2 regions of the Mesorhizobium sp. M6A.T.Cr.TU.014.01.1.1 genome follow, and region 1 is predicted to be linked to the other one. Evidence: predicted binding sites of a transcription regulator. Region 1 holds the regulator's gene; the other holds the start of a gene.
What was found. Region 1 encodes PhoB, which activates phosphate uptake and scavenging genes when phosphate is short. Its sites were predicted from a motif close to TGTCATNNANCTGTCAT; they were not measured.
Positions count from the first base shown of each region.

Region 2: a site for PhoB is predicted at 1,582-1,598, ahead of EN885_RS16790 (ceramide glucosyltransferase). Genes of this name have one in related genera too.

Region 1 covers NZ_RZPG01000015.1:28,516-31,924, reverse strand. Annotated here, with positions in the region: gene EN885_RS17955 (ROK family protein) at 153-1,400, shown strand; gene phoB (phosphate regulon transcriptional regulator PhoB) at 1,435-2,124, opposite strand; gene phoU (phosphate signaling complex protein PhoU) at 2,141-2,848, opposite strand; gene pstB (phosphate ABC transporter ATP-binding protein PstB) at 2,884-3,409, opposite strand, start outside.
Region 2 covers NZ_RZPG01000013.1:146,132-149,540, reverse strand. Annotated here, with positions in the region: gene EN885_RS16800 (Hsp33 family molecular chaperone) at 1-924, shown strand, start outside; gene apaG (Co2+/Mg2+ efflux protein ApaG) at 1,080-1,472, opposite strand; gene EN885_RS16790 (ceramide glucosyltransferase) at 1,698-2,852, shown strand; gene EN885_RS16785 (O-succinylhomoserine sulfhydrylase) at 2,901-3,409, opposite strand, start outside.

The DNA of each region.
Region 1 (3,409 bases):
CATCAATTCTGATGGATTTTGATGTCCCTGCCGACTTTTTTCGAGCCCCGGAATAAACAATGACAGGGCCTTCTGCTTCTGCCAGTATTTGTCGGACGCTACCGACGGCTTCCGGTTCATGAGCGGCCGCGGCAAGAGGGAGGAAGCAAAGGATGTCGGTTGGAATCCGTCATGACGATTTGCGTCGGCGCAACCGGGCGATGGTGATTTCGGCCGTACGCCGGGCAGGCCAGCCGTCGCGAACCGAGATCGCCGCGACCACCGGCCTCAGCCATTCGACCATATCGGCGATCTCTTCCGACCTCATCCAGGAAGGCATCCTGACCGAGAGCAAAGCGAGCGAGACCGTTTCGCTGAAACGCGGCCGGCCGCAGGTCGGCCTTAGCCTCAATCCGGAAGCGGCAGCGGTGTTGGCCGTCGTGTTGTCGCTGAATTTCCTTTCGGTCGCCGTCATCGATTATGCCGGACAAGTGGTCGCCGAGGAACAGCGCCGGCTGGACACGCTGACCATGTCGCGCGACGAGCTGATCGACGAATGTGTCGCCATCGTCCGGCGCCGGCTCGAAGATCCCGATCTCGATGTCCAAAGCGTCGCCCGCATCGCGCTGGCGATCCAGGGCATCACCGATTCCCATGCGCGCGCCATGTTGTGGTCGCCGATCACGCCGCAGACGAACATTGCCTTCGCCGACATTCTGGAACGTGAGTTCGGCATCCCGGCCATCATGGAGAACGACTGCAACATGATGGCCGTGGCGCTGCGCTGGCGCGACCCGGATCGCTACCGCGACGATTTCATCGCCATCCTGCTCTCCCACGGCATCGGCATGGGGCTGGTGCTGAAGGGCGAACTGTTCACCGGCACCCATTCCTCAGGCGGCGAATTCGGCCACATGATCCACCGGCCGGGCGGCGCGCTTTGCCGCTGCGGGCGGCGCGGCTGCGTCGAGGCCTATGCCGGCAACTACGCCATCTGGCGCAATGCAAGGCAGTTGAGCGAGAACGCCGAGCCGGTCGCCGATGTCAGCGACGCCGAGATGCGGGCACTGGCGGCCCGGGCGCGCCAGACGGACGGACCCGAGCGCGAAGCCTACCGCAAGGCCGGCGAAGCGCTCGGCTTCGGGCTCGGCAGCCTGTTCGCGTTGATCGATCCGGCGCCGGTCGCCATGGTCGGCGCCAGCGCTGCCGCCTTCGACCTGATCGAGCCGGCCCTGCGCGAGGCCATCGCTCAGACCGCCGGCGGTCAGCATTCGGGTTCGATTTCCTTCGACACTGAGCCGAACGAGCTGCCGCTGATCCGCGAAGGCTGCGCCATGCGAGCGCTGAGCTTCGTCGACCAGGAGATTTTCGCGCCGGGCGCGCAAGGGAAGTCCGGCACGGCCAGGAAGCACGTGGCCTGAATGGAAGAACGCAGCTTGAATTTAGGCAGTCTGTTCAGTCTTCCCTGATCGCATAGCCCGCGCCGCGGATGGTGCGGATGACATCGGGCATGCGGCCATTGTTGACCGCCTTGCGCAGCCGGCCGACATGGACGTCCACCGTGCGCTCGTCGATGTAGATCGTCTCGCCCCAGACATTGTCGAGCAACTGGCTGCGCGAGAACACCCGACCCGGGTGCCGCATCATGAATTCGAGCAGCCGGAATTCGGTCGGCCCGAGCCGGATCTCGCTCTTCTTGCGATAGACCCTGTGCGATTCGCGATCGAGCATGATGTCACCGACCTTCAGCACGCTGGACAGCACTTCGGGCTTGGCGCGGCGCAGCAGCGCCTTGACCCTGGCCATGAATTCCGGTGTCGAGAACGGCTTGACCAGATAGTCGTCGGCCCCGGTCGAGAGGCCGCGCACCCGGTCGCTTTCCTCGCCGCGCGCGGTCAGCATGATGATCGGCAGCCGCTCGGTTTCGGGACGCACCCGAAGGCGACGGCAAAGCTCGATGCCCGAAACCGCCGGCACCATCCAGTCGAGCACCAGAAGATCGGGCACGTTTTCCTGAAGCCGGATTTCGGCCTCGTCGCCGCGCGTCACCACCTCGACCTGATAGCCTTCGGATTCCAGATTGTAGCGAAGGAGGACGCCCAGCGGCTCTTCGTCCTCCACCACCATGATGCGCGGCGCGATCATCGGCCGGTTACCCCTGTCATGTCGCCGACGCCGGCATCGTCGTTTCGTCGAGCTTCGGCCGATCCGCCGGCAATTGCTGCCCGGTCACGACATAGTAGGCGTTTTCGGCGATGTTGGTGACATGATCGCCGATACGCTCGAGATTCTTGGCGCAGAACAGAAGATGCGTGCAGGCGGTGATGTTGCGCGGATCCTCCATCATGTAGGTCAGGAGTTCGCGAAAAACCGCCGTGTATTTCACGTCGATCTTCTCGTCGGCGGCGCGCAGCTCTTTCAACGCGCCGGCGTTGCGCGACACATAGTGCTCGACCACGCCGCGGAGCTGCTCGAGAACGAGATCCGCCATCGCGTCGATACCGTGCGAGAGATTACGCGGCGTGGCGCTCTGCCCGACGGCGCTGACCCGCTTGGCTATGTTCTTGGCCAGGTCGCCGATGCGCTCGAGATCGCCGGCCATCCGGATTGCGCCAACCACGGCGCGCAGATCTTGCGCCATCGGCTGCCGCTTGGCGATCAGCGTGATCGCGCTGTCGTCGAGTTCGCGCTGCCGCGCATCCATGATGGCGTCATCCGAGACGACGCGCTGCGCCATCGCATTATCTGACGCGAGCAACGCGCGGATCGAGGCTGCGACCATCGCGGCGGCAAGCTCGTCCATGTCGCGGATCAGCCTGTCGATGTGCTCCAGTTCCTCGTCGAAAGATGCGACGGTATGTTCACCCATGATACTGTCCTCGTGCTCGAAATTCGCCGGACCGCTTAGCCGAACCGGCCGGTGATGTAGTCCTGGGTGCGCTTGTCGTCGGGGTTGGTGAACATCTTGTCGGTCGCGCCCTCCTCGACCAGATAGCCGAGATGGAACATCGCCGTGCGCTGCGACACGCGCGCTGCCTGCTGCATCGAATGGGTGACGATGACGATCGTGTAGTTCTGGCGCAGTTCGTCAATCAGTTCCTCGACACGGGCGGTGGCGATCGGATCGAGCGCAGAACACGGCTCGTCCATCAGGATCACTTCCGGTGACACAGCGATGGCGCGCGCAATGCACAGGCGCTGCTGCTGGCCACCGGAAAGGCCAGTGCCCGACTCGAGCAGGCGATCCTTGACCTCGTTGAACAGGCCGGCCTTCTTCAGGCTCGATTCGACGATGCCGTCCAACTCCGCCTTGCTCCTGGCCAGACCGTGAATGCGCGGACCGTAGGCGACGTTTTCGTAGATCGACTTCGGAAACGGGTTCGGCTTCTGGAACACCATGCCGACGCGAGCTCGCAGCTCGACGACATCG
Region 2 (3,409 bases), on a different contig from region 1:
GTCGGCCCGCTCGACGTGCGTGGCCGCACCGTCCAGCTCGGGCCGATGCTCGACGCGATCCTCAGCCGTCATGACTATCCCGAGCCGGTCGCCCGCCTGCTGGCGGAAGCCTGCGTGCTGACGGTGCTGCTCGGCACCTCGCTCAAATTCGAGGGCAAGTTCATCCTGCAGACCCGCACCGACGGGCCGGTCGACATGCTGGTTGCGGATTTTTCCACGCCGCAGGCTCTGCGCGCCTATGCGCGCTTTGATGCCGACCGGCTGGAAGCGCTGACGTCTGCCGGCGAGACCTCGCAGCAGACGCTGCTCGGCAGCGGTGTCCTGGCCCTGACCATCGACCAGGGCGCCCACACGCAACGCTATCAGGGCATCGTCCAGCTCGACGGCGAGACGCTGGAAGAGGCCGCGCGCACCTATTTCCGTCAGTCGGAGCAGATCCCGACCGATCTCAGGCTCTCGGTGGCCAAGCTGTTGACGCCCGGCGTCGGCGGTGCCCGCGAGCAATGGCGTGCCGGTGGCATTCTGGCGCAATTCCTGCCGCAATCGCCCGAACGCATGCGCGTGCCCGACCTTCCGGGCGGCGACGGCGATCCGCGTGAGGAGATCCACGATCCGGCCGACAATTCCTGGCAGGAACTGCTGGCGTTGCTTGGAACGATCGAGCCGACGGAGATGATCGATCCGACGATCGGCGCCGAGCGCTTGCTTTACCGGCTGTTCCACGAGCACGGCGTCCATGTCTTCGGCGGCGTGCCGGTCGCCGACCAGTGCTCATGCTCCAAGGAGAAGATCCGCGGCATCCTCGAAGGCTTCTCCGCCGACGAGATCAGGGACAGCACCGAGGATGGCGGCATTCACGTCGCCTGCGAATTCTGCTCGAAGCAATATGACTTCGATCCGGCGGAGTTCGGCTCGGCACAGTAAAGTGGATAGCGTTGGCGCTGCCCCTCACCCTCACCCTCTCCCCATAAGGACGGGGAGAGGGGGGCGCTGGAGCTTGTCCCTTCTCCCCGTCCTTTACGGGGAGAAGGTGCCGGCAGGCGGATGAGGGGCGGCGCGAACGGCCGATGCTTTCTCTCTCAGTTCACCGTCCGCCGTGTGCCCGGCAAGTCGAGCGAAAAGGCGGGGATGGCGATATCAAACGTCTCGCCCCGCTTGTTGCGCATCGTGTAGTGGCCGACCATGATGCCGGACGGCGTCGAGAGCGGGCAGCCGGATGTATATTGATAACTGTCGCCGGGGTTGAGTTCGGGCTGGTCGCCGACAACACCGGCGCCGCGCACTTCCTCGACCCGGCCGGTGCCGTCGGTGATGTGCCAGTAGCGTGACAGAAGCTGCACGAATTCATCCGACTGATTGTCGATGGTGACCTGGTAGCCCCAGACATAGCGGTTCTCCGACGGATCGGAGCGATCCTCCAGATAGAACGGCCTGACCTGTACTTCGATGTTGCGCGTAACGGCGCTGTACATAGACTACTCCACAATATGTAGACGGAACTTTCGACGCTCTCCGTGGTTTGGTCAACCGGGTGCTTTCTGGCGTTGTCCGACTCCTTTGAGCGCAGCTGCCGAAGAACAATGTCATTTAAGTGACACATGACAATGATGGTGTGCAGGGCCGGGCGACTCAGCATTCTGTCGAACTGTTGAAAACGGCTTCCATGCGGCCGGTTTTTCTGGAGTGACCAGATATCGATGGAACTGACAGTCACAGCCGCCTTGCTTTCCACAGCTCTGCTCCTTGTCAATCTCGCCAGCATCCTGCTCGCTTCGTTGAAGCTGAAGCGGCCTGGCAGGATCGCGCCGCCAGCCGGTAAGGCGCCTGCGGTGTCGATCGTCGTGCCGTCGCGCGGCGTCGAGCCGTTTGCCGAGGAAACGCTCGAGCGCGTCTTCTCGCTCGACTGGCCGCGCTATGAGCTCATCTTCTGCGTCGCCCATGCCGACGACCCGGTGGTCAGGCCGATCACCGATGCGATCGCCCGCTTTCCGGCCGTGCCGGCCCGGCTGCTCGTCGGCGACGACCGCATCAGCGGCAATCCGAAACTCAACAATTGTGTGAAGGGCTGGGAGGCCGCGCGCCACCGCTGGGTCATCCTTGCCGATTCCAACGTCCTGATGCCGAGGGACTATGTCCAGCATCTGATGGCGACGTGGCGGCCCGACACCGGCCTTGTCTGCTCGACGCCGATCGGCTCGCGGCCGGACGGGTTCTGGGCGGAGGTCGAATGCGCATTCCTCAACACGCTACAGGCGCGCTGGCAATATGCCGGCGAGGCGATCGGCCTCGGTTTTGCCCAGGGCAAGAGCATGTTGTGGGACAAGCCCATGCTCGACGCCAATGGCGGCATCCGTGCGCTTGCCGCCGAGATCGCCGAGGACGCCGCCGCGACCAAGCTGGTCAACGGGCTCGGACTGCGCGTCAATCTCGTCGCCTCGCCCTTTGAGCAGCCGCTCGGTTTGCGCACTCTCGGCGAAATCTGGTCGCGCCAGGCCCGCTGGGCACGCCTGCGCCGCGTCACCTTCCCCCTGTTCTTCGCGCCCGAGATACTGATCGGCGCGGCGATGCCGCTGGCGCTTGCGCTGATTGCGGCGGCCAGCGCCGGCTTCAGCCTGTCGGCAACCGCCATCGCCGTGCTGGTAGTCGCGTATTTGCCGGAATGCGCTCTCGCCTCGGCTAAGGGCTGGCACCTGTCGCTGCGCATGGTCCCGGCGATGGTTGCGCGGGACGTGATGCTTCCCGCCATTTGGGCGCGAGGCTGGCTCAGCGGTGCCGTCGACTGGCGCGGCAACACGATGACCATCCACACCAGCGCCGCTGCGGAATTGGAAGAGACCCCGTCGGGCGCCTGACAGCGCCTGCTTTTGACGATGCGAGCAAAGCCGCTCCAGTGCGTATCCCTATCTGGCGGCTTTCAATGCCTGCTCGATGTCTTCGAGCAGGTCGTCGGCGTCCTCCAGGCCGACAGACAGCCTGAGCGTGCCTGGCCCGATGCCGAGTTCGGCGCGCGCCTCGTCGCTCAGATTCTTGTGCGTCGTCGTCGCCGGGTGAGTGATCAGGCTCTTGGCGTCGCCGAGATTGTTGGAGATCAGCACGATATCGAGCGCGTTCTGGAAGGCGAAGGCCGCCTGCTTGCCGCCCTTGACGTCGAGGCAGATCAGCGTCGAGCCGCCCGACATCTGCTTTTTGACGATCGCCGCCTGCGGGTGGTCGGCGCGGCCCGGATAAATGACACGGGCAATCTCTGATCGCTCGGCAAGGAAATCTGCGATCCGGCCGGCACTTTCCGTCTGCTGGCGCACGCGCAGCGGCAGCGTCTCCAGGCCCTTCAGCAGCGTCCAGGCGTTGAAGGGCGACAGGCTCGGACCGGTGTGGCGGAAATAGTCGTGCAGGTTCTCATCGATCCACT